DNA from 4 places in the Buttiauxella sp. JUb87 genome. Region 4 is predicted to be linked to each of the others. Evidence: predicted binding sites of a transcription regulator. Region 4 holds the regulator's gene; each other region holds the start of a gene.
The links. The regulator CRP, encoded in region 4, controls carbon source genes, mostly activating them, when cyclic AMP is high. The targets are predictions, from matches to a motif close to ATGTGANNNNNNTCACAT.
Positions count from the first base shown of each region.

Region 1: the regulator CRP is predicted to act here: its motif matches at 4,100-4,117, upstream of deoC (deoxyribose-phosphate aldolase).
Region 2: the regulator CRP is predicted to act here: its motif matches at 4,584-4,601, upstream of EC843_RS19035 (PTS glucitol/sorbitol transporter subunit IIC).
Region 3: the regulator CRP is predicted to act here: its motif matches at 2,747-2,764, upstream of bhsA (multiple stress resistance protein BhsA).

Region 1 is NZ_SNVY01000002.1:620,390-628,197, reverse strand. Features, by position in the region: gene osmY (molecular chaperone OsmY) at 1-185, shown strand, start outside; gene EC843_RS11085 (DUF1328 domain-containing protein) at 330-491, shown strand; gene EC843_RS11080 (patatin family protein) at 617-1,690, shown strand; gene EC843_RS11075 (TatD family hydrolase) at 1,687-2,466, shown strand; gene EC843_RS11070 (NupC/NupG family nucleoside CNT transporter) at 2,635-3,915, shown strand; gene deoC (deoxyribose-phosphate aldolase) at 4,256-5,035, shown strand; gene deoA (thymidine phosphorylase) at 5,094-6,413, shown strand; gene deoB (phosphopentomutase) at 6,487-7,710, shown strand.
Region 2 is NZ_SNVY01000007.1:3,306-11,113, forward strand. Features, by position in the region: gene gutQ (arabinose-5-phosphate isomerase GutQ) at 1-556, opposite strand, end outside; gene EC843_RS19010 (DNA-binding transcriptional repressor) at 549-1,322, opposite strand; gene gutM (transcriptional regulator GutM) at 1,391-1,750, opposite strand; gene srlD (sorbitol-6-phosphate dehydrogenase) at 1,814-2,593, opposite strand; gene srlB (PTS glucitol/sorbitol transporter subunit IIA) at 2,614-2,976, opposite strand; gene EC843_RS19030 (PTS glucitol/sorbitol transporter subunit IIB) at 2,985-3,950, opposite strand; gene EC843_RS19035 (PTS glucitol/sorbitol transporter subunit IIC) at 3,960-4,508, opposite strand; gene melB (melibiose:sodium transporter MelB) at 4,882-6,318, opposite strand; gene EC843_RS19045 (alpha-glucosidase/alpha-galactosidase) at 6,402-7,760, opposite strand.
Region 3 is NZ_SNVY01000004.1:154,245-162,052, forward strand. Features, by position in the region: gene mfd (transcription-repair coupling factor) at 1-731, shown strand, start outside; gene EC843_RS16610 (L,D-transpeptidase family protein) at 950-1,870, shown strand; gene bhsA (multiple stress resistance protein BhsA) at 2,416-2,673, opposite strand; gene EC843_RS16620 (TetR/AcrR family transcriptional regulator) at 2,923-3,555, shown strand; gene EC843_RS16625 (siderophore-interacting protein) at 3,608-4,501, opposite strand; gene iutA (ferric aerobactin receptor IutA) at 4,695-6,884, shown strand; gene EC843_RS16635 (Gfo/Idh/MocA family oxidoreductase) at 7,005-7,808, shown strand, end outside.
Region 4 is NZ_SNVY01000002.1:41,688-49,495, forward strand. Features, by position in the region: gene prs (ribose-phosphate diphosphokinase) at 1-415, opposite strand, end outside; gene EC843_RS08595 (NUDIX domain-containing protein) at 591-1,319, shown strand; gene EC843_RS08600 (LysE family translocator) at 1,325-1,924, opposite strand; gene EC843_RS08605 (hydrolase) at 1,986-3,008, shown strand; gene EC843_RS08610 (YheU family protein) at 3,005-3,223, shown strand; gene EC843_RS08615 (phosphoribulokinase) at 3,397-4,281, shown strand; gene EC843_RS08620 (OsmC family protein) at 4,299-4,703, opposite strand; gene crp (cAMP-activated global transcriptional regulator CRP) at 5,017-5,649, shown strand; gene EC843_RS08630 (YccS/YhfK family putative transporter) at 5,741-7,808, shown strand, end outside.

The sequences.
Region 1 (7,808 bases), 580 kb from region 4:
AAATTAAAGCTAAACTTTTAGCAGACGACATCGTGCCTTCGCGCCATGTGAAAGTTGAAACCACCGAAGGTGTAGTCCAGCTATCGGGTACTGTGGAATCAAGCGCGCAGTCCGAGCGGGCTGAAAGTGTTGCCAAAGCAGTTGATGGCGTTAAAAGCGTCAAAAACGACCTGAAAGTGAAGTAACCGATCAATCGAAACTTTCTCCTCTGGTTATGCCGGGGGAGTCAGTAACCAAGTAAGCAACATCAATACCAAATATCGCCAATGAGTGCGCATCCCGCACCCATCCAGAAGCGATTCGGGTTCACTATGGTTAAGGAGAGGCTTATGTTTCGTTGGGGCATTATTTTTCTGGTCATTGCGTTGATTGCAGCAGCTCTGGGTTTTGGTACTCTTGCGGGTACTGCGGCAGGTGCTGCAAAAATTGTCTTTGTGGTAGGTATTATTCTGTTCCTGGTTAGCCTGTTTATGGGCCGAAAACGCCCATAGCGATTTTTACGTGCTATAACCATTAGAGACAGACCAGAGAGCCAGTCTATTTAGACTGGCTCTCGCGTTTTTAAGCGACTAACAAATAACCAATAATAAATATCCTTTAGATTAAGGAAAGCAGGGTGGGACAAAGAATACCCGTAACGCTCGGCAACATTGCGCCGCTTGCGCTTCCAACGTTTCGTCCAGGAAAACTCGCCATTATTTGTGAAGGTGGCGGGCAGCGTGGGATATTTACAGCCGGCGTGCTGGACGAGTTTATGCGCGCTAACTTCAACCCGTTCGATCTCTTCTTAGGCACCTCCGCGGGTGCGCAAAACCTTTCCGCTTATGTTTGTCACCAGCCTGGTTATGCCAGAAGAGTGATCACCCGTTTTACCACGACCCGTGAATTTTTTGATCCTCTGCGCTTTGTGCGTGGCGGGCATCTTATCGATCTCGACTGGCTGGTTGAGGCCACATCGTCAAAAATTCCGCTCTCAATGTCGAGCGCGGAAAAACTGTTTGAGTCCGGTAAAGCGTTCTATATGTGCGCCTGTCGCAGTGATGATTACACCCCAGGTTACTTTTCGCCGAACAGCACAAGTTGGCTGAATATCCTCAAAGCCTCCAGCGCCATCCCGGGTTTTTACCGTAGCGGGGTAGAGATTGATGGCATCGGTTATCAGGATGGTGGAATAAGCGATGCGATTCCGGTTCGCGAAGCCGTGCGCCTGGGGGCTGATACGTTGGTGGTTATCCGTACTGTTCCTTCGCAAATGTATTACACGCCTGAATGGTTTAAACGCATGGAGCGCTGGCTTGGCGATAGCAGCCTGCAACCGTTGCTCCATTTGGTGAAACATCACGAGGCAAGTTATCGTGAGATACAGAATTTTATTGAAAAGCCACCGGGCAAACTGCGTATTTTCGAAATCTATCCGCCGAAGCCACTGATGAGCATGGCGCTTGGCAGCCGAATGCCCGCGCTGAATACGGACTATAAAACGGGCCGTTTATGCGGGCGCTATTTCCTTGCTACCGTGGGTAAACTGCTGGCGGCTCAACCGCCGATAAAACGCCATCATCCGCGTATTATCGTGCCAGGCCCGGTTGTGGTGGCGCCGGGAATCGTGACGCATGAGCCTTTATCTCAGGCGGTGATTGAAACCCCAGAGGCGAACGATTCCACCTTTAATAATGAAGGTACGGCGTGACAATGACTTTTTACGATACGCATTGTCACTTCGACTTCCCGCCGTTTAGCAATAACGAAGCCAGTAGTCTGGCGCTTGCTGCACAAGCGGGTGTCGAAAAAATTATCGTTCCGGCCATTGAAGCCGAGCGCTTTGGTGTCGTTCTGGCTCTGGCCGACAATTATCCGCCGTTGTATGCCGCGCTGGGCTTGCACCCGATTGTGATTCACAAACACCAGGATGCGTCACTGGCGTTGCTGGAACATCATCTGCAACAACGTCCGAAAAAGCTTGTGGCAATTGGCGAGATCGGTCTTGATCTCTATATGGATAATCCGCTTTTTGAGAAACAAGAAGCGATGCTCGATGCGCAGTTAAAGCTGGCAAAACGTTATGATTTGCCGGTCATCCTTCATTCACGTCGTACCCACGACAAACTCGCTGCCCATTTAAAACGCCACGATTTACCGCGAGCCGGTGTGGTGCATGGTTTTTCGGGCAGCCTGCAACAGGCTGAACGTTTTGTGGCATTGGGCTACAAGATTGGAGTGGGGGGAACCATAACCTATCCGCGAGCCAGCAAAACGCGCGATGTGATGGCGCAACTACCGCTCAGCGCGTTGGTGCTGGAAACGGATGCTCCCGATATGCCACTCAATGGCTGGCAAGGACAGGCTAATCGTCCGGAACGCATTGTTGAGGTTTTTCAAACCCTTTGTTCTCTCCGTTCTGAACCTGCGGATGTTATCGCAAATACTTTCATTCATAACTGCAATGAATTATTCAATCTGAAATAGTCAGTAACAAAATGTGATCCAGCTCACCTTATAAGATAAACGTTTCCATGAATGTGTATAAATACGTGATTGCCGTTCCATTTGCTGGCTTCCCTGCCGCTATAATCCCGCCAGTTGTCGGTTTTTAGCTCGCTTTCACTTTTATCAACTAATACACAGGGATTCTGTATGCAACTCTTCATGGGATTGATCGGCATGATCGTTCTGCTGCTGATCGCCGTTTTACTTTCCAGTCATCGCAAAGCGATAAATCTTCGCACTGTTCTGGGCGCATGGATTATCCAGGTCGGCATCGGTGCTCTTATCCTGTATGTTCCGGTCGGTCGTAAAGTTCTGTTGGCCATGTCTGAAGGTGTCGCTAACGTTATCGCTTACGGTAACGCCGGTATTTCCTTCCTGTTTGGTGGCCTGGTTTCGGACAAAATGTTCGAAGTCTTTGGCGGCGGCGGCTTTGTATTTGCCCTGCGCGTTCTGCCAATTATTGTCTTCTTTTCCTCACTGATTGCAGTGCTTTACTACTTGGGCATCATGCAGTTAGTGATTCGTGTTCTCGGCGGCGGCCTGCGTAAGTTGCTGAAAACCTCTCGCACTGAATCCCTGTCTGCGACAGCCAACATCTTTGTTGGCCAGACTGAAGCTCCGCTGGTGGTCCGTCCTTATATCGCGACCATGACGCGTTCAGAACTTTTCGCCGTCATGTGTGGTGGTTTGGCATCCGTGGCAGGTTCCGTGTTGGCCGGTTACGCACAAATGGGCGTACCGCTAGAATATCTGATTGCAGCATCCTTCATGGCGGCACCCGGCGGTTTACTGTTTGCAAAAATCATCCTGCCTGAAACAGAAACACCAAACGATGCACCAGAGCTGGAATCGATGAAAAACGATCCAGATCGCCCAGCGAACGTGCTGGATGCTGCGGCATCAGGTGCAGCTTCGGGTATGCAGTTGGCTCTAAACGTAGGCGCAATGTTGCTGGCGTTTGTGGCTCTGATTGCCTTACTGAACGGGATGCTTTCTGGCATTGGCGGCTGGTTGTTTAACTACCCGCAACTGTCGATGGAACTGATCCTTGGTTGGGTGTTCTCACCGCTGGCGTGGGTTATCGGTGTGCCATGGAGCGAAGCTAACGTTGCGGGTTCCTTCATCGGCCAAAAACTGATCATCAACGAATTTGTCGCCTACCTGAACTTCGGGGAATACCTGAAAGATGACGCCACCGTTGCGGCAGCAGGCCTGCAAGTTCTTTCAGATCACACCAAAGCCATTATTTCCTTCGCGCTGTGTGGTTTTGCTAACCTTTCCTCTATCGCTATCCTGATTGGTGGCCTGGGAAGCATGGCTCCAAACCGCCGTCACGATATTGCTCAGCTTGGCCTGAAGGCTGTAGCAGCAGGTACCTTGTCTAACCTGATGAGTGCGACAATTGCCGGGGTGTTCCTGTCATTATAAAAAGGTGATGTTAAAATTATAACATCCCTGTGAAATCAATGGTCGGCACTTTTGCCGGCCATTTTTTTATATTTGAATCACATTTTTACTCTATCTAACCTTGTTAAATCACATATACTGTACAAAGCATGTAATTTCTCCTTTGGCTTTTGTGAAGCGAGACACAATATTATCAAGATGGTGAATGTTATAATTATAACATTGCTACATATGATGTGCGGTGAGAAGGATCTCAACGTGACGGTGACCCGTGTTACCTCTGCTCTTCAAGGAACCAAGTCCGCTCCAACGTGTTGAGTTTCGAAGCCAGAGACTTCTATATCTTTTGTTGGAGAGTGTTATGACCGATTTAACTGCAAGCAGTCTGCGTGCCCTGAAATTGATGGACCTGACTACCCTGAACGACGATGACACCAATGAAAAAGTGGTAGCACTTTGTCATCAGGCCAAAACAGCGGTAGGTAATACTGCGGCGATCTGCATTTATCCTCGTTTCATCCCAATTGCTCGTAAAACTCTGAATGCCCAGGGCACTCCTGAGATCCGCATTGCTACCGTGACCAACTTCCCACACGGCAACGACGACATCGAAATTGCGCTGGCTGAAACCCGCGCGGCTATCGCTTACGGTGCCGACGAAGTTGATGTGGTGTTCCCATACCGCGCGCTGATCGCGGGTAACGAACAAGTGGGTTTTGACCTGGTTAAAGCCTGTAAAGAAGCCTGTGCTGCGGCAAACGTTTTGCTGAAAGTGATCATCGAAACCGGCGAGCTGAAAGAAGAAGCCCTGATTCGTAAAGCGTCGGAAATTTCTATCAAAGCCGGTGCTGATTTCATCAAAACCTCTACCGGTAAAGTACCGGTCAATGCCACGCCGGAAAGCGCTCGCATCATGATGGAAGTGATCCGTGATATGGGCGTTGAGAAAACCGTTGGTTTCAAACCAGCCGGTGGCGTGCGTACTGCTGAAGATGCGGCGCTGTTCCTGTCTATCGCGGATGAACTGTTTGGTGCTGACTGGGCTGATTCCCGTCACTACCGTTTTGGTGCGTCCAGCCTGCTCGCGAGCCTGTTAAAAACGCTGGGTCACGGTGACGGCAAAAGCGCAAGCGGCTACTAATCTCTTCCTTGCGGCGGTTTCCCCGCCGCATTTCACCTGATGAATTCAGGGGGTTACCTTGTTCCTCGCTCAAGAAATTATTCGTAAAAAACGTGATGGTCATGCGCTAAGCGATGAGGAAATTCGTTTCTTCATCAATGGTATTCGGGATAACACTATCTCTGAAGGGCAGATTGCAGCACTGGCAATGACCATTTTCTTCCACGACATGACTATGCCGGAACGCGTATCTCTGACCATGGCGATGCGAGATTCAGGAACCGTGCTGGACTGGAAGAGCCTCAATCTGAACGGCCCAATCGTTGATAAACACTCAACGGGCGGTGTCGGTGATGTGACTTCATTAATGCTTGGCCCAATGGTGGCGGCATGTGGCGGTTACATCCCAATGATTTCTGGCCGTGGTTTAGGCCATACCGGTGGTACGCTCGATAAACTCGAAGCAATCCCTGGATTTGATATTTTCCCGGACGATAACCGTTTCCGCGACATTATTAAAAACGTCGGCGTGGCAATTATCGGCCAGACAAACTCGCTTGCTCCGGCGGACAAACGCTTCTACGCCACGCGTGACATTACCGCGACCGTAGACTCCATCCCGCTGATTACCGCTTCCATTCTGGCGAAGAAACTGGCCGAAGGCCTGGATGCGCTGGTGATGGACGTGAAAGTCGGCAGCGGTGCATTTATGCCGACTTATGAGCTTTCTGAATTGCTCGCCGAAGCGATTGTTGGCGTGGCAAATGGCGCAGGCGTTAAAACCACTGCGCTGCTGACCGACATGAACCAGGTGCTGGCCTCCAGCGCAGGTAATGCGGTTGAAGTTCGCGAAGCGGTGCAATTCCTGACCGGCGAATACCGCAACCCGCGCCTGCATGAAGTCACCATGGCGCTGTGCGTGGAAATGTTACTTTCCGGCAATCTGGCAAAAGATGACGCCGAAGCCCGCCAGAAACTGCAAGCGGTGCTCGATAACGGTAAAGCGGCTGAAGTGTTTGGTCGCATGGTTGCGGCGCAAAAAGGCCCGACAGACTTCGTCGAAAACTATGCGAAGTACCTGCCAACCGCCGTGCTGAGCAAAGCGGTTTATGCAGATAAAAATGGCTTCATCTCCGAAATGGACACCCGCGCGCTAGGTATGGCGGTGGTAGCGATGGGCGGCGGTCGTCGTCAGGCTTCTGATTCCCTGGATTACAGCGTCGGCTTCACCGATATGGTGCGCCTGGGCGATAGCGTTGAGATTTCTCGCCCGTTAGCGGTGATTCACGCTGCAAGCGAAAGTCAGTGGCAAGAAGCGGCTCGTGCGGTTAAAGCGGCAATTAAAGTTAACGATACGGCACCGGCTAAAACGCCAGACGTTTATCGCCGTATTAGCTAAATGCTGGCATACTGATCTGATCACTTTTTGAAACGCTCTCGGGCGTTTCAGGCGCAACGACGCAGGAGAAATTATGAAACGTGCATTTATTATGGTGCTGGACTCTTTCGGCATTGGCGCGACTGAAGATGCTGACCGCTTTGGCGACGTTGGCTCTGATACCTTCGGCCATATCGCGCAAGCTTGTGCAAATGGCGAAGCCGACAAAGGCCGTAAAGGGCCACTGCATTTGCCTAACCTGACTCGCCTGGGTCTGGTGAAAGCGGCTGAAGGTTCTACCGGTAAAATCCCGGCGGGCATGGACGGTAACGCAGAAGTTATCGGTGCATACGGTTGGGCGCATGAACTTTCGTCTGGTAAAGACACTCCGTCAGGCCACTGGGAAATCGCCGGTGTTCCTGTGCTGTTCGAGTGGGGCTACTTCTCCGATACCCAAAACAGCTTCCCGCAAGAATTGCTGGATAAACTGGTCGAGCGCGCAAACCTGCCAGGTTACCTCGGTAACTGCCACTCTTCCGGTACTGTGATTCTGGATGAACTGGGCGAAGAGCATATGAAAACCGGCAAGCCGATTTTCTATACCTCCGCTGACTCCGTGTTCCAGATTGCCTGCCACGAAGAAACCTACGGCCTCGATAAACTCTACGAACTGTGCGAAATCGCCCGCGAAGAGTTGACCGAAGGCGGCTACAACATTGGTCGCGTTATCGCGCGTCCGTTTGTTGGTGACAAAGCGGGTAACTTCCAGCGTACCGGCAACCGCCATGATCTGGCTGTTGAACCACCAGCTCCAACCGTGTTGAAAAAACTGGTTGATGAAAAAAATGGTCAGGTTGTTTCCGTGGGTAAAATCGCAGATATCTATGCTGAAGTCGGTATCACCAAAAAAGTGAAAGCGACCGGTCTGGATGCGCTGTTTGACGCGACAATTACCGAGATGAAAGAAGCGGGTGACGACACTATCGTGTTCACCAACTTCGTCGATTTCGACTCCTCTTACGGTCACCGTCGTGACGTAGCAGGTTATGCCGCCGCGCTGGAACTGTTCGACCGTCGTCTGCCAGAACTGATGGAATTGCTGAAAGAGGACGATATTCTGATCCTCACCGCTGACCACGGTTGTGACCCAACCTGGCAAGGTACTGACCATACTCGCGAACACATTCCGGTATTGGTCTACGGCCCGAAAGTGAAAGCTGGCTCTCTGGGCCATCGTGAAACCTTCGCGGATATCGGCCAGACCGTGGCGAAACACTTCGGTGTTTCAGATATGGACTACGGCAAGAACATGCTGTGATACCCGTCATTCTTCGAGCCGCAGGGGTGTTGGCTGCAAAAGCTCACCCCAGTCACTTACTCAAGTAAGCTCCTGGGGATTCGCTTTCTTGCCGCCTA
Region 2 (7,808 bases), on a different contig from region 4:
GAGAGCGGGCGAAATCTTCTTCATTAAAACCGCGTTCCTGCATGACCGCCATGGCAAGTGCATCACCCATCATTAGTGTATTAACCGCGCTTGACGTTGGGGCGAGGCGCATAGGGCAGGCTTCGCGTTCAACGGAGATGTCGAGTATTGCAAGTGCAGCTTTGGCGAGGGGAGAGTCTGATTTACCTGTTATAGCAATTAAGGTGACAGCTTTTTCCTGGAGGCGCGGGATGATTAAGTCCAGTTCTTTGGCGGTGCCAGAATAGGAGATAAACAGCATGATATCGCGGCTCTCGATCATCCCTAAATCGCCATGAAGAGCTTCAGCAGGATGAACGAAGAAAGCGGGAGTACCGGTGCTGGCAAGCGTGGCGGCTATTTTTTTACCAATATGCCCGGATTTACCCATACCTGAGACAATCACTTTACCTTCGCAGGCAAGCACCGCACGAGCTGCGTTAACAAATTGTTCGCCCAGTCTGTCAGATAAACGGCTGGCTTCGTACAGTTCTAACTCCAGTGTTTCTCGCGCGATGAGTATCATTCGTTCAGTCATGTTTTTCCTCTGTGATAATCACGTTGATTCCCTTTTCCTGCAAAGCCGTCAAAAACTCCTCGCTGATGCCGCTGTCGGTAATAATGGTGTGGACACTGTCCAGCCCACAAACAATGTTCGGGCTTTTGCGACCAAATTTTGATGAGTCAGCCATTAAAATCACCTGACGCGCTGCGTTGCACATCGCTTTACTGACGGTGTAAACCTCATTAAATGTGGTAACACCGGCATTCAGATCGATGCCATCGGTGCCCATAAAAAGTTTATCGAAGCTGAATTGTTCAAAAGCGGTTTCGGCCAGTTGGCCATGGAAAGAGGCTGATTTTTTGCGGAAGGTGCCGCCAGGCATCAGGATAGTTTGCTCGTTATCCAGTTCTGAAAGCGCATTAACAATATGCAGGCTGTTGGTCATGACGGTGATGTTATTAAAGCGCTGTAATAACGGAACCATTTGCAGCACCGTGCTGCCGGCATCAAGAATAATCGAATCACCATCATGGATGAATGTTACTGCCACATCCGCGATTTGTTGTTTTTTATGGGTGTTGATTAAGGTCTTGTGGTCAATGGGGGGATCCGGTTCGTCCTTGTTCAGTACTACGCCGCCATAGGTACGGATAACCGTGCCTGCGTTTTCCAGCAGCACCAGATCTTTACGGATCGTGGTACCGGTGGTGGCAAAATATTGAGCGAGATCGTCAACGGAACTTTTCCCTTGTTTTTGCAGATACTCCAGGATTGCGGCCTGCCGATGGCGTGGTTTCATAAGCTCTTATTACCTTGCGCTAAATTTTAGTTTGATAATTTCGCAAGCAATAAGCGTTCGAAACGAAATTATCCATGTTTCACTTTAATCGCTAATGATAGAGCATTCTGACAGTTTTGATCATGGGGGAAGATCACATCAGGTTGCAATTTCTTTCGATTTATCCCATGTAGTTGTGACAACGGTAAGGGTCTGGCAAAAATAGTGATGCCTTTCATCATCAAACTGTCACAGATGTTTTGTTGTTCATCGAATGCCAGTGCAATGACCACCCGAGGCTTAAAACGCCCGCCAGAACGCCCGATACCTACGGCTCCTTTCTGGCATAACTGGTCGAATGCACGATTGAAATGGCGTATTTGCCAGCCACCCAAAACCAGTTGGCTCAGCCAGGCGATTACAGCGATTGCGATGAGTGCGTTAATCATAGATTTCTCTCGTTAGGAAGGTGAATAGCGCGTTTGCAGTCATACGGCTATCCACCCGTGGGTTTAAAACATCACCTGCCCGCCGGTAATGTTGATTGATTGCCCGGTGCAGTACGATGCTTTATCACTGGCATAAAACAGCAGCGTATTCAGCACATCCTGATAGTCGCAGCCACGCTTGAGCGGGACTTTGTCGATGTAATATTGCTCGACTTCATCCGCCGCAATGCCCAGTTTCTCGGCATATTGCGGGAGTAATGATTGAAACATTGGCGATTTCAACAGGTTGCCCAGCATCAAGGCATGCACGGTAATGCCGTACTCTGCTAAATCCAGTGCCAGTGATTGTGTCAGCCCTACGCCGCCGAACTTTGCCGCGCTGTAGCCGGAATTATGTTTGCTGCCCACTTTCCCGGATTTAGAGTTAATTTGGATGATGCGGCCATGTACGCCGTCGCGGATCATCAATGCTGAAAACGCTTTGGCGCACAGAAAATATCCCACCAGATTGACCTGCAACGAACGGTCAAAATCGCCCAACGCGAAATCACCAATAAATGCCGCTTTGGCAATTCCGGCGCTATAGACCAGCAAATTCACCTGGCCGAAAATCTCGTCTACTCCGTTGGCGAGCGCGGTTACGCTCTGTTCGCTGGTGGCATCAGCGCCAAATCCCCAGGCCATGCCAGCACCGTACTGGTCGTTAATTTCCTGGGCGACGCGGGCCGCTTTTTCGCTTTGGATATCTACCACGGCAATTTTATAACCTTCCTTCGCAAGCCCATGGGCGAGAAACGCTCCGAGGGTTTGTCCTCCCCCAATGACAACGGCAACTTGGTTCATGCTCTACTCCTTTAATGTGCTTAGACTAAAAACTTCAACTGGCAGCCCGTTTCAATGTTGTGAGGTAGTGGCCCGTTAACATGGACGGTACCCGGGTATTCCGCCTGCGCTTCACCGTCGAAACGCAGGGTGATATGCCCCAGTTCCTGTAAATTTTGTTGAGCGACGTCGCCAACTGCGGTGACATCGTAATGCTGCCCGTTCAGTTCAAAACCGATACCGGGTTCAAGCGTGCCGCTCAATGCGCCGTGGCAGTGAATAAAACAGAAGTCCTGAATATCTGCTGGCGCGCCTTCGCTAAAAGTGATCAGCATGTTGTCATCCAGCGCTTCGCGGGCGGACTGGCCGATGTACGTGATAGTCGTTTGATAAATAGTTCGCATAATCCACCTTATTGATAGATAAAACCGGACACGAGCCAGGCGATGAGCACGGTTGGCGCGCCCGTTAAAAAGCGGCCGACTAATACCGATGGCACGCCGACGCGCACCGTGTCTTGTCGGGCTTCAGCCAGAGAGAGGCCCACCGGGATGAAGTCACAGGCTGCTTGCGCATTGATGGCAAACAGCGCGGGGAGCGCCAGATGTGGTGGAATGTGACCGAGGCCAATTTGTACGCCAATCAGCACCCCGATAACCTGTGCGATAACCGCCCCTGGGCCGAGGAAAGGTGAGAGCAGCGGGAATGAACAAATCAGCGCCAGGGTTATCAGTCCGACGGGATTGTTGGCCAGCGGAGCCAGGCCGTGAGCAATCCAGTCGCCTAATCCTGAAGCCATGATGATGCCGATAAGCGCTGAGACAAACGCCATAAACGGCAGGATGGTTTTTAAAACGGTATCGATGGTGTCGCGCCCGGCCTGAAACAGCACCGCTACGGCAGAGCCCATGCCCATGCCGACTTTTGCCAGCAATCCATCGCTTTGTTCCGTTATTTTCTTACTGGTGTCGTACTCACGAACCGGCGTTTTCGCGACGGACTGCGTTTCATCTGCTTGCCAGCTAATGTTTTCTTCGCGCACACCGGAAACGTAAATATCTTCAACGATGTACTGCGCCATTGGCCCGGACTTGCCGGTGGCATGGATATTAATGGTCGGGATGCGGCGTTTCGGGTACAACCCGCAGCGCAATGTTCCGCCACAGTCGATCACCGCCACAGCGATTTCTGCTTCCGGCGGCTCGCCTTCTTTAAAGCCGTCTACCGCTTGCCAGCCCGTCATTTCACTGAGTTTGTCGATAATCGCCGGGCGAGTCCCTGCGGTGATGTAGACGATTTTTTTTCCGGGTTCGACCGGCAGAATCAGCGGGCCGCCCCAGCCGCCCTGGCCTTTCTCAATACGAATAAGTTGCGTCATGATTTTTCCTTAAAGTCGCACCTGGCGTTCCAGTTCGATACCCATTTTCTTCTCGAAGATCGAGGTCGTGAGGTCGGTTATCCAGCCACGGAAGAAGTTAGTGATCAGACCGACAAGCAGGTAGCTCACCGCGAGTGGACCCAGCGGCAAACCAAGTGTGGTCAGCCCGCTGGCGATCCCGAGGTACACAAATAGCTCGCCTGGATTGATGTGAGGGAAAAGGCCATTCATTGAGTGGCAACTGTATGAAGCGGCGGCGTAATAGCTCGGTTTGTATTTCTCCGGCATAAAGCGCCCCAGGCTTAGCGTCATCGGGTTGCAGAACACAAACGTACCGATGCAAGGCAGTAACAGGTAACGGGAAACCGGGTTTCCGGCACAGCGCTGCGCCATTCGTTCGATGCGATGCTGGCCGATGAAATTAATTAACGCGTTCATTATCACCAGCAGGCTTATTAGCAGCGGAAGAATACCGGTCACCATGCCGGTAAAAACTTCTCCCCCTTTTTGAAACAGGCCAATAAACCATTCAGCTCCATGGGTAATCATGTCGATCATTGTTATCTCCTGAAGGGTAAATGCTCACTCTGCGGTCAGTGGCAGCTCATAATAATCACTTTGAAACCTTCATGTATGTTATTTAGATCTCATTGTGAAACATAAATCTGTTAATTTGAAAGGTAATTTAATTTTAAATGGAAAGTTTAATGGTGAACTGAAAGGGGAGATAAGAGGGTTTACTGCTTCTGATTTGCCATAAGGAATCCCCTTTCATCAGGAGAATGGGCTATGGTCATGCGGATTTGTGGGGGCGAGAAGATGCGATTGGCGGCGTGGTCAACGATTTGAAAGGCCACTGTGGAGGAGATTGAATTGCTTGTAATGCCAGCCACCTAATGTGGCTGGCATTACGTTTTTACCTTACTGCATTTTACACCTTTGCTTCTGATGCGTTGACCACATTGCTAACTTTTGCCCTCTGTGGTTCTGGCGTCATGAACTCGGGTTTTTTACGATATTTATCCAGCACATGGATTTGGATCTTACGCAGCATATCGCCGTTAAGTTTGTAGAAACGGAAATAGAAAGCCAGGGTGATGAGATAGAACACTGCAGGCAGAGCAATCATGATGAATTGCATGCCGATGAGCGTACTTTCGCTTTGAACGACATTTGGCACATAACCAATAATGCCAAGCACAATGGAAATCAACAGCGCAGCAAATGCCGAGCCACCTTTTACTACCATCGTTTGTACTGAGTAGGCGATGCTTTCACAGCGTACGTTGAGCTTATATTCACCATAATCGACGGTATCCGCCACCATAATGACCTGCAGTACCCAGAACAGTGCACTGCCAACATTGAGTAGTACCCCAGCCAGTGAAATCATCCAGATATTGTGATAACCCACCAGGGCAATCCACAGTAGTACGCAACAACCGAGAATGGGTAACGTTGAGGCACAAGTCCATAAAACGCGCCGGGATAATGCTTTCACCAGGCGAGGGAACAGGATTAGCGTGAGCAGGTTTGCCGCACCGGCGTAAGACATGTAATACGGGAAGAGGTCGGCATTGCCAATTACATAAGTAAAATAATAAATCGCGAAGCCGGTAATGGTATTGGCGGCAATATTGTAGGCCAAAGCCATACCTAACAGGCACGAAAGCTGATCGTTTTTATAAATAAGCCCGACAATGGTTTTTAATGTCAGCCGGCTATTCTCGGTAGTGGTGTCGTTGTCCGATGAATAGACCTCTTTGACATAGCGTAATGTGACAATAGTCGAGGCAATAAAGAAGGCTATCAAGATCAGGGTAAACATCTGGAAACCAAATCCGCGGTCAGCCCCGCCGACATACTTCACAAACGGTAGGGTAATACCGGCGGTAACAAACCCCGAGAGGCTGGCAAAAAACCTTGGGAAAGGAACCAGTTGTTCACGTTCGCGTTTATCCAGCGTAATGGTGGGAACCAGTGACCAGAACGGGATATCCATAATCGTGTATGTCATACCCCATAAAATATAGGTGACACAGACAAACACTAATTGGGTTGTACCTTCAAACTGGTGCGCGCTGAATAATAAGAACAACACCACGGAGTTGGTTATCGTGCCTATCAAAATCCATGGTTTAAACTTTCCCCAACGCGTACGCGTGTTATTGACTATCCAGCCCATAATGGGGTCATTGATCGCATCCCAAATTCTGGCGACCAGAAATAATGTACCAACCACCCCCACCGATAAGCCGATGATATCGGTGTAGTAATACATCAGATACATGTAAACAATACCAATAGCGAAATCTTTACCAAACGCTCCAAATCCGTAACTGAGTTTTGTTGCAATCGATATGCTCATAGGGTTCAAGGGTACTGTTACCAGCGCCCACCTCTGTTATTAGTCACACATATGCCGGGCATATAACCCGGCGTTCGCGATGATTAGCGGTGCAGCCACTCTGGCAACCAATTGCCATGTGCCTCAATCAGGGCATCGACCAATGCGTAAATCTCTTCAATACTAAGGACGGCAGAAGTATGGGGGTCTAACATCGTGGCGTGATAAACGCGATCACGGTTTTCGGTCAGGATGGCTTCTGTCAGTAACGTTTGCACATTCACGTTAGTCTGCATTAATGCGGCCAGATGCGAGGGGAGTGTGCCAATTCTGGTGGGTTGAATGCCGTTAGCATCGACAAGGCAAGGGACTTCTACGCAGCATCCTTGCGGAAGGTTATCGATAAGTTTGTCATTGCGTACGTTGCCATAAATAACGCTCGGCTCACCGGTCCATAGAGCATTCATAATAGTGCTGGCGTACTCTTTAGACGGTTTAATCGTTATTTTTTCAGCTGTTTTGTACTCTTCGAGCTCCTTGCGCCAGGTTGCTAGCTGCTCGACACAGCGTTTTGGATACTCATCCAGCGGCACTTTATAACGTTCAATTAAATCCTCGCGGCCAGGCTTGATAAACCACGGTGTGTATTCAGCAAAATGCTCTGAGGATTCTGTCACAAAATAACCCAGCTTTTTGAACATCTCATAGCGGACAATATTCTCACAGCGAGGATTACTGTGAGCGTTTGGCTTTGGCGCTTGCCCGGACTCGTAAGCATTCAGCAACTCAGGATAGATACTGATGTATTCCCCATCGGTATTTTTTTTCTCCAGAGAAAGATAAAACGCCATGTGGTTAATCCCAGCACAACGATAACGCAATGTAGCAGGGTCGATATCCAAATCGCGGGCCAACTCTGCCGCGGTACCTTGAACGGAATGGCATAAACCCACTTGTTTGATTTGCGGATAACGTGCGTACATCGCCCAGGTATTCATTGCCATTGGGTTGACGTAATTCAGCATCGTGGCATCAGGACAGACTTCCAGCATGTCTTCGCAGATTTGCCACAAATGCGGGATGGTTCGCAGTGCACGCATAATGCCGCCAGGGCCGAGGGTGTCAGCTATGGTTTGCTCCAGGCCAAAGCGTTTACAGACGTCAAAATCAGTGACGGTACAGGGCTCGTAGCCGCCGATCTGGAAGGCTACCACCACAAAGTCAGCCCCCTCAAGGGCACTTTTCTGATCGGTATGGCAGCTAATCTTGCCGTAGGCTTCAGCCGAATCCATCAGCTTGCGCACAACGATGTGCGATTCCTCCAGCCGGGTGGGATTAATATCCATCAGAGCGATATGGGCAGATTTCAGTGCTGGGCGATGGAAGACATCCCCAAGGATATTCTTCACAAATATGGTGGAGCCCGCACCGATGAAGGTAATTTTAGGAACTGACACTGACATGGTAATTCTCCGTGGTGTTGTTAAACAGAATCAGAGTGGCATGTCAGT
Region 3 (7,808 bases), on a different contig from region 4:
CGCATCACCAGGCTTACGCATGGTTGTTAACCCCGCACCCAAAAGCAATGACCACCGACGCACAGAAACGCCTGGAGGCTATCGCTTCTCTCGAAGATTTAGGTGCCGGTTTTGCGCTTGCGACTCATGACCTGGAGATTCGTGGTGCGGGTGAGTTACTTGGCGAAGGCCAAAGCGGCTCGATGGAAACCATCGGTTTCTCGCTGTATATGGAGATGCTGGAAAATGCGGTCGATGCGCTTAAAGATGGCCGCGAGCCGTCACTGGAAGATTTGACCAGCAGCCAGACCGAAGTTGAACTGCGCATGCCTGCCCTGTTGCCTGATGATTTTATCCCGGACGTCAATACCCGACTGTCATTCTATAAACGCATTGCCAGTGCAAAAACCGGGCATGAACTGGACGAGTTAAAAGTCGAGTTAATTGACCGCTTTGGCCTGCTGCCGGATCCCGCACGTAACCTGCTGGATATTGCCGCGTTGCGCCAGCAGGCGCAGAAACTCGGGGTGCGTAAAATTGAAGGCAACGAAAAAGGTGGCGTGATTGAGTTTGCCGAGAAGAACCATGTCAATCCGGTTTGGCTGATTGGCTTGCTGCAAAAACAGCCTCAGCACTACCGTCTGGATGGGCCAACTCGCCTGAAATTTATTGAAGATCTCGCCGACCGCAAAGCCCGGATGGAATGGGTGCGTAACTTTATGCAGCAGCTCGCGCAGAACGCAGCGGCTTAATCTGCCAGCAGTGCCTTAGAGCTTTCTATCTAAGGCACTCTCTTTGTAACATTTACACATCCTTTCAATCCGCCAGGACTTCCCTACACGCACTCCCGTCATAATCATCAATTAACCTTTTTATAACATGCATACTATTCATAGGGTTTATTGTGATTACCTCTCAGAGCATTTCATCATCTCGCAAAGCACGCGTCGTTCGCTGGCTGGCGTCGATCATGCTGGTTAGCGCAACGCTGGTCTCATTTCAGGCAGTAGCCAACTCTTATCCTTTGCCACCAGAAGGAAGCCGATTAATCGGCAAGAACTTTTTCCATGTCGTGAAGGATGACGGCGGTTCGCTGGAAGAGATTGCGAAAAAATACAATGTCGGCTTCCTGGCTTTGCTCCAGGCAAACCCTGGGGTTGACCCTTATGTCCCTCGCGCTGGAAGTGTGCTGACAATTCCGCGCCAAATGCTGTTACCTGATGCACCACGCCAGGGGTTGGTACTCAACCTGGCTGAATTGCGTGTTTATTATTATCCGGCAGGAAAAAACAGCGTGACCGTTTACCCGATTGGTATTGGCCAACTCGGTGGAGATACCGTGACGCCAACCATGGTGACAACCGTTTCAGACAAACGCGCCAACCCAACCTGGACACCAACCGCCAATATTCGCGCACGCTACCTGGCAAATGGCATTAAACTCCCGGCGGTAGTGCCTGCCGGCCCGGATAACCCGATGGGCCACCATGCGATTCGCCTTGCGGCCTATGGCGGGGTCTACTTGTTACACGGCACAAATGCTGATTTTGGTATCGGTATGCGCGTCAGTTCTGGCTGTATTCGTCTGCGCGATGGCGACATCAAAGCTCTGTATAAAGAGATGCCGGTCGGGACGCAGGTGCGCATCATTAATACCGCGATTAAGACCTCAATTGAACCCGACGGCAGCCGTTTAGTTGAAGTCCATCAGCCGCTGTCGAAAGATATTAATGACAATCCGCAAGTGCTGCCGATTGTGCTCAATGAGCAGATGAAACAGTTCCAGTCCGCACCAGAAACGGACGCGGTGGTGATGGAAAAAGCCATGCAGCACCGTTCTGGCATGCCGGTAATGGTCAATGCAGACCCTGCGACAACGACCGAAATTTAGATTTTCCCCAATAGAAAAGGCCCTGTGTTTCAACAGGGCCTGAGACTGATGACAAACTTCTTCGTAGGTCGGATAAGCGCAGCGTCATCCGACACCACTGGCGTAAATGGTGGATGACGCTAACGCTTATCCACCCTACAAAACACATTTATCACCCTTTGTCAGCAATCTGAGGCCCTGGTTTTCAACAGGGCCCGAGACTGATGACAAACTTCTTCGTAGGTCGGATAAGCGCAGCGTCATCCGACACAACGGGCGTAAATGGTGGATGACGCTAACGCTTATCCACCCTACAAAACACATTTATCACCCTTTGTCAGCAATCTGAGGCCCTGGTTTTCAACAGGGTCTGAGACTGATGACAAACTTCTTCGTAGGTCGGATAAGCGCAGCGTCATCCGACACCACTGGCGTAAATGGTGGATGACGCTAACGCTTAGCCACCCTACAAAACACATTTATCACCCTTTGTCAGCAATCTGAGGCCCTGTTTTCCAACAGGGCCTTTTTTTTAGATTCGGAGTTAATGCTCAGAGGGCAGCGTCTTATTTATAAATAACCGCGGTACCGTGCAAAGTGTTTGGACCGGTGACTGAAGTAATACGGTATGAGCTTGCACCCATTTGATCTGCTTTTTCTGCCAGTTGATCTTCCAGAGAACCCAGGTTTGTCCCCCCAGTTGCCGTGATGGTACCGACTTTCTGTTGGCCATTTGGTGTTGCCTGAACTTCAACAGCGGCAAAGCTTGCGAAAGAGATTGAACTAAGAACCACAGCAGCGATGAGAGTTTTAACGTTTTTCATGATTTTTTACCTTGAGCAGATGATTTGTAAGGTCGTTAAGTTATTTACTTAACGATCGATAGGTAAATCATAAACGTGATCTTCATCACACGTCAAATTATTTTTATAACGCTCGTTAATTATTTTATAAACATACTATTTTTCATTACGATAGGATTAATTTATTTTTATCCTAAATGCCTATAGCTACTGAGTGTTATTATTTTTATAATGATCGTTCATTAAACAGACAAAGGTTAAACGGCACATATGTCATCTGATATAAGTTGCATCAAAAAAAGCCGTGGCCGTCCGAAGGTGTTTGACAGGGAAGCAGCACTCGACAAGGCCATGGCTTTGTTCTGGCAACACGGCTACGAAGCCACTTCTATGGCGCATTTAGTGGAAGCTACCGGCGCGAAAGCCCCGACGCTGTACGCCGAATTCACCAATAAAGAGGGGTTATTTCGCGCCGTGCTGGATCGTTATATCGCCCGTTTTGCGCAAAAACACGAAGCGTGTTTATTCTGCGAAGAACGCAGTCTCGAAGAGGCTCTGGAAGATTATCTGTCTCATGTTGCGAAACTTTTCACCGACAAAGACACACCTGCGGGCTGCTTTATCATCTGTACTTCATCAGTGCTGGCGACCTCTTCGGATGATATTTCAGCCGTGATCAAAGCCCGCCATGCCATGCAGGAAGAAACGCTGATACGTTTTCTGAGCAAACGCCAGGCAAGAGGCGAGATTCCGTCTGAAAGCTGTGTCCGAAAACTGGCGAAGTATCTGTGTTGTATCGTTCAGGGGATGTCAGTCAGTGCGCGTGAAAATGCCAGTTATGAAGAGCTGTTGCAGATAGTGAATACCACGATGCGGCTGCTGCCAGAATTGAAGAAAGTTTAAACTGCGCAAAGGCGGATAACGCAAACTTATCCGCCTTAGCTAAAACACTGCTTTACCGTTGCCGCCCTTTACTCCAGTAAGCCATAAAGTTGATAGCATCATGGTTCACGCCACATTCTCCTATCAAATATCGCCGCAGCATTTTCACCACCGTCGACTCTGCCGCAACCCAGCCATAAAACGTATTGCTGGCGGTCGTGGCTTTATCCCACAGTAATTCACCTTCGGCTTCCTCATTGACCGTTTCAGCAACGCCCGCCGTTTTAGGCAGTTGTGCGTCGGCTCTGACTGCTTTTAGCAAGCACTCCCCGTGTCTCGCGTTAGAGGTTTTACGCGGCAACCAGTGAATGCTGGCAAAGCTATATGCGCTTAAATCCACACAATCGCCCTGCTCTGGCACCTCGAAAAATGCCTGTATTTGTGGTGGATTTGGCTGCGTCGCCAGCAGTTCAAGAATGCCTCGTGCCGCAGGCAATGCGGTTTCATCGGCAATAATCAGTGCCTGACGCAGGCCCTGAGGCGGCGTCCATTCATATCCACCACTGTCACCAGAATAAGCAGCATTCGGGGCGACAATTTGTATTTTGTCGCCAGCTTCAGCGGCAATCGCCCACGCAGAAGCCGGGCCTTCGGTACCATGGCTGACGAATTCAACCGTCACTTCCTGGCGCGCAGCATCGACGTGGCGCAAGGTATAAGTGCGCACAATCGGCCGCTTCTCTTTGGGCAATTCTTGCAGTAGCTGATACCACTGTGCTTGCTCTGGCAACGTTGGGATTGAACCGTCCTCTGACGGAAAAAGCATTTTGATGCGCTGATCGGGTGCATCACATTTCATGTTTGCAATGTCCGGACCGCCAAACACCAGGCTCAACAACGAAGGTGAAACTTGTGATTTATGCACTAGCTGCACATTAAACAATCGATAGCCTTGCCCCCCTGCCATTTCGACTCCTCTGCCGTCTCCGGCTACATCCACAAAAAGTAAACCACAGAAATCATGTGATTATTCATGAGATTAATTTGAGAAATACTATCAATTGAGATTGATAATGAGAACCGTTATCGGCAAAATCCAGCTCGTTCTTATTTCAAAACATTTATAAATGTTAATATTTTCCATCTAAGGAATGATGATGATGCATAAAAACGCGCGCTGGGTGCTTAACCCGTTGCTTCTGGCGATGATGGCTCCGGCTGTCGCGCAGCAAACTTCCGAAGAAAACATTCTGGTTTCTGCCAACCGTACACACCGTACTGTGGCTGAAATGGCACAGACCACCTGGGTCATAGAAGGCGCTGAGCTTGAACAGCAGATTCAGGGAGGAAAGGAGCTGAAAGACGCACTTGCACAGTTAATTCCCGGTCTGGATGTCAGCAGCCAAAGCCGCACCAACTACGGCATGAATATGCGTGGCCGCTCTATCGTGGTGTTAGTGGATGGCGTGCGCATGAACTCGTCCCGTACCGATAGCCGCCAGCTAGATTCCATTGACCCGTTTAACATCGAGCATATTGAAGTGATCTCCGGTGCGACATCACTGTATGGCGGCGGCAGTACCGGCGGCTTGATTAATATCGTGACGAAGAAAGGCCAGCCTGAAACACAGCTGGAATTTGAAAGCGGGATTAAATCAGGTTTCAACAGTAGCAAAGATCACGACGAGCGCGTCGCAGGCGCGATTTCTGGCGGTAACGATCATGCATCAGGGCGTTTATCGGTGGCGTATCAAAAATTTGGTGGCTGGTATGACGGCAACGGCGACCAAACCCTGCTCGACAATACACAGACCGGTTTGCAGTATTCTGACCGTCTGGATGTCATGGGTACGGGCACATTAAATATTGATGAAACCCAACAGCTGCAACTGGTGACACAGTATTACAAAAGCCAGGGTGATGATGATTACGGCCTGGATTTAGGGAATAATTTCTCGGCGGTAACCGGCAATGGCAAGGCGTATGTCAGTGACCAGCTTAATTCAGACCGTATTCCTGGCACCGAGCGCCATCTCATTAGCCTGCAATATTCCAACAGCGATTTCCTCGGGCAGGAATTGGTGGGGCAGATTTATTATCGCGATGAGTCCCTGACGTTCTATCCGTTCCCGACGCTGACACGTAACACAGTCACCAGTTTCTCCGCCTCGCAACAAGATACCGATCAGTACGGTGCGAAACTGGCAATGACCAGCCAACCGCTCGACGGCTGGCAGATTACCTATGGTGTGGACGCCGATCACGAGAGCTTTACCTCGAACCAAATGTTCTTTGATTTAGCAAAAGCGAACGCCTCAGGTGGCCTGAATAACCAAAGCATTTACACCACCGGTCGCTACCCTGGCTACACCATTACTAACCTCGCGCCGTTCTTGCAAACCAGCTATGACATCAACGACCTGTTTACCGTAAGCGGCGGTGTGCGCTACCAGTGGACCGAGAATAAAGTTGATGACTTTGTTGGGTTTACTCAGCAGCAAGGTATTGCGAACGGTATCGCAAAATCGGCCGATGCCATCCCTGGTGGCAGCACCGATTACGACAACGCGTTATTCAATGCTGGCTTACTGATGCACATTACCGAGCGCCAACAAGCGTGGTTCAACTTCTCGCAAGGCGTTGAATTGCCTGATCCTGGCAAATATTACGGCAACGGGACTTACCGCCTGGTTAATGGCCATTACCAGCTCGTGAACAGCGTTAACGTTGGGCAGTCAAAACTTCAGGGCATTAAGGTCGATTCTTATGAGTTAGGCTGGCGCTATACCGGTGATAGCCTGCGCAGCCAGATTGCGGCGTATTACTCGTTGTCCGACAAATCTATCGCCATCAACCGTGCAGATATGACCATCAATGTTCAGGATGATAAGCGTCGTATTTACGGTGTTGAAGGTGCGGTGGATTACTTCATTCCGGATTCAACCTGGAGCACCGGGATTAACTTCAACGTGCTGAAATCCGAAACCAAAGTTGACGGAAAATGGCAGAAATGGGACGTGATTTACGCCAGCCCATCGAAAGCCACCGCCTACGTTGGCTGGGCGCCAGATCCATGGAGCCTGCGTGTTCAAAGCCAGCAGACGTTTGATTTGACTGATGCCAGCGACAATAAAATCAACGGTTACAACACTATCGACTTTATTGGTAGCTATGCGTTACCCGTGGGTAAACTCAGCTTCAGCATCGAAAACTTACTGGATAAAGATTACACCACCGTATGGGGCCAGCGCGCACCACTGCTGTATAGCCCAACTTACGGCAGCCCATCGCTGTATGAATACAAGGGCCGTGGACGCACTTACGGTGTGAACTACTCTCTGCTGTTCTAAGGTGGTTTCTACAGGCCGGTCAAAAACCGGTCTGTTTTTACGCCCACAAACAAATTGGTACTCGACCCGAAATCGATAGTCATTTAAAACATAGGGACTCTAATTATAGGTACTATGAATATGTTGGCAGGTATCATTGGTTTAGGTTCGGTCATCGAAACCGCTTATCTTCCGGCTTTACGCCGTATGTCCCTTCCCGCTCTCGAACTTTATGGTTATGACGCTGACCCAGCGCGCCAGCTTGAGGGAATTAGCCGTTGTGATTCGCTTGATACGCTGCTGGCTAAACCGCTCGACGTGGTGCTAATCACCACTTCTTCGCTTCATCATTTACCCGTGCTCGAAAGGGTTTTGCAAAGCCGTGTTCCCGCAATCGTCGTTGAAAAGCCGGTTGCCGCCACGCTCACGCAACTTAAGAAACTCGAAACATTACTCGAGCAACCGCAAGCTGCCGCTCGTGTTCTGGCGCTGGATCACTGGATGATTCGCACTCAAGCTAGCGACTGCATTCACAACATCAGTGAAATAAGCCGCATCGAAGGTTTTTTGCAGGAACCCAGTGGGTTTAATGCCGCTGGTGAGCCTGCCGCGTTGAATTTTGCCACCGGTGAGGCGGATACCCGCCAGCTACGTCATCCTGACGGCGTGATTGTTGATATCGGCACGCATGTCCTCGCCATGATGCGCGAAACACTCTATCAGTTAGGTGGTAACCATCGGTTAGAGATTGAGTTGAGCTACGCACGTGACCGTCTGGGAAATGAGATTGCAGCAAGCGATTTTACCACCGCAGAAGGTGAAGCCCTGCTGACCGGCACCCTCAGCGATATTCCGTTCACTCTCCATCTTAATAAATATGCTGGCCCTGCGGGTGGGCAAAAAGGCATGCGTATCTATCTGCATGATGGGCGAGTCATCAATATC
Region 4 (7,808 bases):
GTAGACAGACTTCCTGCGGGATAGCCACCAGATTATTAATGGCAGCAGCGGCAGCTTCGCTGTGAGGGTCAAGGACAAACACTTTGTCGAAACCGAGGGTATTGAGCTGCATGGCAAACACTTTAAGCGCAAAACTATCTCCGGCTTGCATATGCCGATCCTGTCGGGCATAAGGCAGCCAGGGAAGTTCAAGGTGGCTGAAACGCACATCGCAAGCATGGCGAATCGCCTCCACCAACTGCGCCAACAGCATAAAATCATCCATGTTTTTCATTGCGCAGGCGCGAATCCGCATCAACTCTACACGTTTAGGTAACGTGCCCTGCACCTTCAACCAGACCGCACCATCAGGAAACACACCGCTGTTAATTTCCGGGGTGATGCCATCCAGAGAAACCTCAAGTTTTATCGCCATAATGTCGTGTCCTTCCTCTTTATTTCGATTATTGTCCTTGTGACACATTTAATATTGTCCATAAGACAATATTAAGCAAGCACTATTTTTTGCCGATCCTGGTTGATAAAGGTTGTCAGTGGCGATGGACATCCGTAAATTTGTCCTAACGACAGTTTTAAGCGTACATATCGTTATGCGTTCTGAAGAAAGATACCTGAAAGATTATGATGCCTCGCGCTTCGCCTCTCCGATTGTCACTGTCGATAACGTATTGTTTTCGCTGGATAACAATGAACTAAGCGTATTATTGGTTAAACGAGCTAATCACCCTTACCAGGGGGCCTGGGGGCTGCCCGGTGGTTTTATTGATATGACCCTGGATGAGTCCACGCGTGATACCGCCTTACGCAAACTGGTTGAAAAAACGGGCGTCATTCCCCCGTGGCTCGAACAACTGGAAACCTTCTCTGGCAAGTATCGTGATCCACGCGGCTGGAGCCTGACGACGGCCTGGTTCGCCCTGATCGCCAGAACCGATTGCCAGCCACATATTGAAAGCGTCAGCGATGCGAAATGGTTACCGACTCACCAACTGACGCAGCAGACTCTGGCCTTCGATCACGGTGAGATTATTACCCATGCGTTAAACCGGCTACGGCAAAAAACGCGCTATTCACTATTGCCGGTCTATTGCCTGGCAGAAGAGTTCACGCTCACGCAATTGCAGGAAGCGACAGAAATTATTCTCGGGCAGGCGATACAGCGCAAAAGCCTGATTCGCCGCTTTGAGGCGTCAGGCATGTTTGAAGATACAGGGAAAAGTAAGGCGACTGGGGCGCGTAAAGCGCGGCTTTATCGGAGAAAAGAAGGAGTGGATATCCATCTTTTCTCACGTAACTTGCTCAATGATACTGCCGAATAGCGGCATCAATGCCAAATCAGCAACACACATGCCGCAGTCAGCAATCCCATAAAGACATTAAAGATTGTCCAGGCACGGCGGCTACGAAGTAGCTTGCCAATCATGCTGCCAAACGCAATCCAGATGATGCCAGCAACGATGTTGACCAGTGCGATACCGATGCTGATTAACACCACAGAGTGCAGGTACTGAGCACCCGCAAGGCTAAAACTTGCGACTGCACCTAGCGCCATCAACCACGCTTTCGGGTTGATAACCTGTAATAAACCGCCCTGCCAGAATGGGATAGGTGACGGAGGCGGCGCATCGGTTTCCAGCGTTTCATAAGTCGCAGTGCCGATTTTCCATGCCAGCCATAACAGGTAAGCACTCCCGGCAATCTTCAGGATGAGGTGCAAAGCAGGATACAATAGGATTAAGCTACCGACGCCAAAAGCCACCAGCAACAAAATGCACTGCATCCCCAACATGATACCTATCATCAAAGGGAGGGTTCGCATAAAGCCGTAGTTGGCGCCGGAAGAAGTCAGCAACATATTGTTTGGGCCGGGTGTAATCGCCGCGACCCACAAAAAACCAAGCATTGAGAAGAAAAGCGTTTCCATGAAATGGGTGATCCGCACCCGGTAAGTTAATTAGCAAACTAAATGAAACTAACAGTGTGATATGGCCACGACAAGTCCCGCAGCATTGAATTTTAATCACGTAGACGATGAACAATTTCGTCCGTTAAAGGGTGTCAGTAATCCGCACCTGCAAACCATGCTCCCACGCTTAATTCGCCGCCGCCTCAATTTCAAACCTCACTGGCAGCGTCTGGATATGCCGGATGGGGATTTTGTTGATCTTGCATGGAGTGAAGACCCACGCCAGGCAACGCATAAACCACGGTTAGTCGTTTTTCATGGTCTTGAAGGAAGCCTGCACAGCCCGTATGCACATGGGTTAATTGATGCCGCGCGTAAGCAAGGCTGGTTGGGTGTGGTGATGCACTTCCGTGGCTGTAGCGGCGTGCCGAATCGCATGAAACGCATCTATCACTCCGGCGAAACCGAAGATGGCAGCTATTTCCTCAACTGGCTCTCTACACGTTACGGTAAAGCCCCCACGGCGGCGGTCGGGTTTTCTCTCGGCGGTAACATGCTCGCCTGTTTAATGGCAAAACAAGGCGCAGATTGTACGCTACAGGCAGGTGTAGTGGTTTCTGCCCCGCTGATGCTGGAGCATTGCAGCAAGCATATCGAGAAAGGTTTCTCACGCGTTTACCAACATTATCTGTTAAATCTGCTGAAGAAAAATGCGGCACGTAAGCTCAGAAGCTATCCAGGCACACTCCCGGTAGATATGCGCCAGCTTAAAGGAGTGCGTCGTCTGCGTGAGTTTGACGATTTGATCACCTCGAAGATTCATGGCTTTGCAGATGCTATCGACTACTATCGTCAATGCAGCGCCATGCCGTTGCTGCCGCAAATCAAAACGCCGACGTTAATCATTCACGCTAAAGATGACCCGTTTATGGATCACCATGTGATCCCCGACACAGCGATACTGCCTGCCAATATTGAGTATCAACTGACGCGCTATGGTGGGCATGTTGGATTTGTTGGTGGCACGCTACGGCGTCCGGAAATGTGGCTTGAGCAACGCATCCCGCAGTGGTTGTCTAAATTTTTGGACCCGTCATTATGATGATTCCCTGGCAAGATCTCCCCCCCGAAACGCTTGATAATCTGATTGAATCCTTTGTATTACGTGAAGGTACCGATTATGGTGAACAAGAGCGTTCGCTGGAGCAAAAAGTGGCCGATGTTAAGCGCCAGCTACAAAGTGGCGAGGCTGTGCTGGTATGGTCGGAGCTTCACGAAACGGTGAATATCATGGCTCGCGGGCAGCTTCGCGGCTAAGCGTTTATTCTATACTGCATAGTAAAACCACACTCACCCCAGCCCTATCCCTGAGGGAGAAGGGGAAGAACCAAAGCGAAATCCGGACAGTCTCCTCTCCAGGGGGAGAGGGTTAGGGTGAGGGCCAGCCCTTACGAACACACACTTGTGATTACCCATGGAGTTGTTGCCTTATGTCAGCCAAACATCCGGTTATTGCCGTAACAGGTTCCAGCGGCGCGGGAACGACCACCACCAGCCTTGCCTTCCGCAAAATATTCCAGCAACTCAACCTGCGCGCTGCCGAAGTTGAAGGTGACAGCTTCCATCGTTTCACGCGTCCTGAAATGGATATGGCTATTCGTAAAGCACGCGACTTAGGCCGCCATATCAGTTACTTCGGTCCGGAAGCGAATGACTTCGGCCTGCTGGAACAAACGTTTATCGAGTACGGAAAAACCGGGCAAGGTAAATCGCGTAAGTATCTTCATACCTATGACGAAGCCGTCCCCTGGAACCAAATTCCTGGGACGTTTACACCATGGCAATCGCTGCCTGAACCGACCGATGTGTTGTTCTATGAAGGATTGCATGGTGGAGTCGTCACCCCACAGCACGATGTGGCGAATGCCGTCGACTTGCTGGTTGGCGTAGTGCCGATTGTCAACCTGGAATGGATTCAAAAACTGGTGCGTGATACCAGCGAACGTGGGCATTCCCGGGAAGCGGTGATGGATTCAGTGGTGCGCTCAATGGACGACTACATCAATTACATCACGCCACAATTTTCACGCACGCACATTAACTTCCAGCGTGTCCCGACTGTAGATACCTCTAACCCGTTTGCTGCACGCGGAATTCCATCGCTGGATGAAAGTTTTGTGGTGATTCATTTTCGCGGGCTGGATGACATCGATTTCCCGTACTTGCTCGCCATGTTGCAAGGCTCATTCATTTCCCACATCAATACAATAGTGGTACCGGGCGGCAAAATGGGGCTGGCGATGGAGTTGATCATGACGCCGTTAGTGAAGCGTCTGGCAGAAGGACGAAATATCAATATTCAGGGCGGCGAGTAACCGCCCTGTTTTGCACACTAGCCTTCAATGACTTCGTAGCTGTGCGTGATATTTACGGCTTTTTCCAGCATCAGTGCAACAGAGCAATACTTCTCAGCAGATAAATCAACCGCGCGGGAAACCGCGTTATCTTTTAGCTCTTTGCCTGTCACGATGAAATGCAGATTGATGTGAGTAAAAAGACGAGGAGCTTCTTCGCGACGCTCAGAGGTCAATTTCACTTCGCAGTCAGTGACGTCGTAGCGGCCTTTTTGCAAAATAGAAACCACGTCGATTGCACTGCAACCCCCGGCAGCCATCAGTACCATTTCCATCGGGCTCGGTGCTTTATCGCCAGAATTACCGTCCATCAGAATCTGGTGTCCTGAAGCGGATTCACCAAGGAAAGTTAACCCTTCAACCCATTTCACACGTGCCTGCATGTTGCTTCTCCCATTGAAAAAATTACCTTCCAGAGTACGCGGATGCAGCAAAACTGGCAACGGAAGGCGACCTACGTCATGCTGAAACGAGACAATAGGAGACACCTGCCAAAAGCTATGCTAAAACAATCCGGATGCTACATTGATACATTGACGTAATGCATAGATGCAAAGGACGTCACTAATTACAGGCAGCAAGAATGACTTGCATGCCATCTCCCCAAAGTGGGGAATATTCTAATACTTGCAACGCCAGACAGGATGTTTAGCGTCCTGTCGTTGGTAGCCAGTTATAAACAGAGGATAACCGCGCATGGTGCTTGGCAAACCGCAAACAGACCCGACTCTCGAATGGTTCTTGTCCCATTGCCACATTCATAAGTATCCATCGAAGAGCACACTGATCCACCAGGGTGAAAAAGCAGAGACGCTGTATTACATCGTCAAGGGCTCTGTAGCTGTTCTGATCAAAGATGAAGAGGGCAAGGAAATGATCCTCTCCTATCTGAATCAGGGCGACTTTATTGGTGAGTTAGGGCTGTTCGAAGAAGGCCAGGAACGTAGTGCCTGGGTCCGTGCTAAATCTGCCTGTGAAGTGGCTGAAATTTCCTATAAAAAATTCCGCCAGCTGATCCAGGTAAACCCAGACATTCTGATGCGTCTTTCTTCCCAGATGGCTCGTCGTCTGCAAGTCACTTCTGAGAAAGTCGGTAACCTGGCATTCCTCGATGTGACTGGTCGTATCGCGCAGACACTGTTGAACCTGGCAAAACAGCCTGATGCAATGACTCACCCAGACGGTATGCAGATTAAAATTACCCGTCAGGAAATTGGTCAGATCGTCGGTTGTTCTCGTGAAACTGTCGGTCGTATCTTGAAAATGCTGGAAGATCAGAACCTGATCTCCGCTCACGGCAAAACGATCGTCGTTTACGGCACTCGTTAATTTCCGTTTCAAAAAAGGCGTGTTGCTTTATGGACACGCCTTTTTTTGTCTTTAAAATCCAAACACCTGCAACACAAAGTATGACAAGCATATGTGGAGAAGATTAATCTATCACCCTGAAGTTAACTATGCACTGCGGCAAACGCTGGTGCTGTGCCTTCCTGTGGGGATCGGTTTACTACTGGGGAATTTGCAGTTAGGTCTGCTTTTCTCGTTAGTGCCCGCTTGTTGCAACATTGCTGGTCTGGATACACCCCATAAGCGTTTTTTTAAACGCCTGATTGTTGGCGGCACTCTTTTTGCGACCAGCAGTTTAATCATGCAGCTTTTGCTGCTCTACACCGCGGTCCCATTGCCCATCATTCTTATGGTGATGGCGCTCTTGTTGGGCGTCACCGCTGAAATCAGCGCCCTGCACGCACGTTTGCTTCCGGCATCGCTGATTGCGGCCATCTTTACGCTAAGCATGGCCGGCAATATGCCTATCTGGAAGCCGATGGTGTTATATGTCTCCGGCACGATTTGGTACGGAGTCTTTAACTGGTTTTGGTTCTGGATGTGGCGTGAGCAGCCGCTGCGCGAAACGTTAAGCCTGCTCTATCGCCAATTGGCGGAGTACTGTGAAGCCAAATACGGCATGCTGACACAACATGCTGATCCCGAAACAGCGCTGCCTCCACTGCTGGCTCGCCAGCAAAAAGCCGTAGACCTGATCACCATCTGCTACCAACAGCTGCATATGCTGTCGGCAAATCAGCAGAACGGTTACAAACATTTGTTACGCTCTTTTCAGATAGCGTTAGATTTGCAAGAGCACATCTCCGTCAGTTTGCACCAGCCTGCCGAGGTGCAAAAACTTGTCGCGAAAAGCCATGCAGAAGCGGTTATTCGCTGGAATGCGCAGACCATTGCGGCACGCTTGCGCGTGTTGGCCGATGACATTCTCTACCATCGTTACCCACAGCGTTTTACGATGGAGAAACAAATTGAAGCCCTCGAGAAAATTGCTCGCCAGAATCCGGACAACCCGGTTGGGCAGTTTTGTCATTATCACTTCAGCCGTATCGCCCGCGTGCTGCGCATCCAACGCCCTCTGTACGCCCGTGATTTAATGGAAGACCGGCAGCGCCGTTTACCGCTGTGGGCAGCACTGAAAAGCTATTTGTCGTTGAAATCTGCCGCCCTGCGCAACGCCGCCCGACTAGGCGTAATGCTAACCATCGCCAGTCTTTTCGGGGCATTTTTACATCTGCCGAAACCCTACTGGATTTTAATGACGGTGATGTTCGTTACGCAAAACGGCTACGGCGCCACGCGGGTACGCATTCTGCACCGTTCGGCAGGGACCATTGCTGGCCTGGCGATTGCGGGTATCGCCCTGCACTTTCACTTCCCACAAAGCATTGCCCTGGCCGCGATGCTGGTCATTACGCTGGTCAGCTATTTGTTTATTCGCCAGAGCTATGGCTGGGCGACGATTGGTTTTACCGTGACGGCGGTATATACCCTGCAACTGCTCACACTCAGCGCCGAGCAATTTATCGTCCCGCGCTTGATTGATACTCTGCTCGGCTGTTTGATTGCCTTCGGCGGCATGGTTTGGCTGTGGCCGCAGTGGCAAAGCGGTTTGTTGCGCCAGAACGCCCACGACGCGCTTGAAAAAGACCAGGACGCGATTCGCCTGATTCTGAGCAACGATCCCGAACCCACGCCGCTAGCCTGGCAACGAATGAAGGTCAATCAAGCCCATAATGCGCTGTTTAACTCACTGAATCAGGCGATGCAGGAACCCGGTTTTAACTCGCATTACCTGGCAGATATGAAATTGTGGGTGACGCACAGCCAGTTTATTGTCGAGCACATCAACGCCATGACTACGCTTGCGCGCGAGCACAACATGCTGACACCGGATTTAGCCCAGCGCTATTTGCAGTCGTGTGAAATTGCGCTGCAACGATGCCAGCAGCGGCTGCAATATGATGGGCCAGGTGAGACTAACGACGCGAATATTCTTGACCCACTGGAAGGGCTTCCGAGTGGGCCATTAAGCACGATGGAGCAACATTTACAGCGGATTCTGGGCCACCTCAGCACCATGCACACTATTTCTTCGGTTGCATGGCGTCAGCGGCCACATCATGGTATCTGGCTGAACCGCT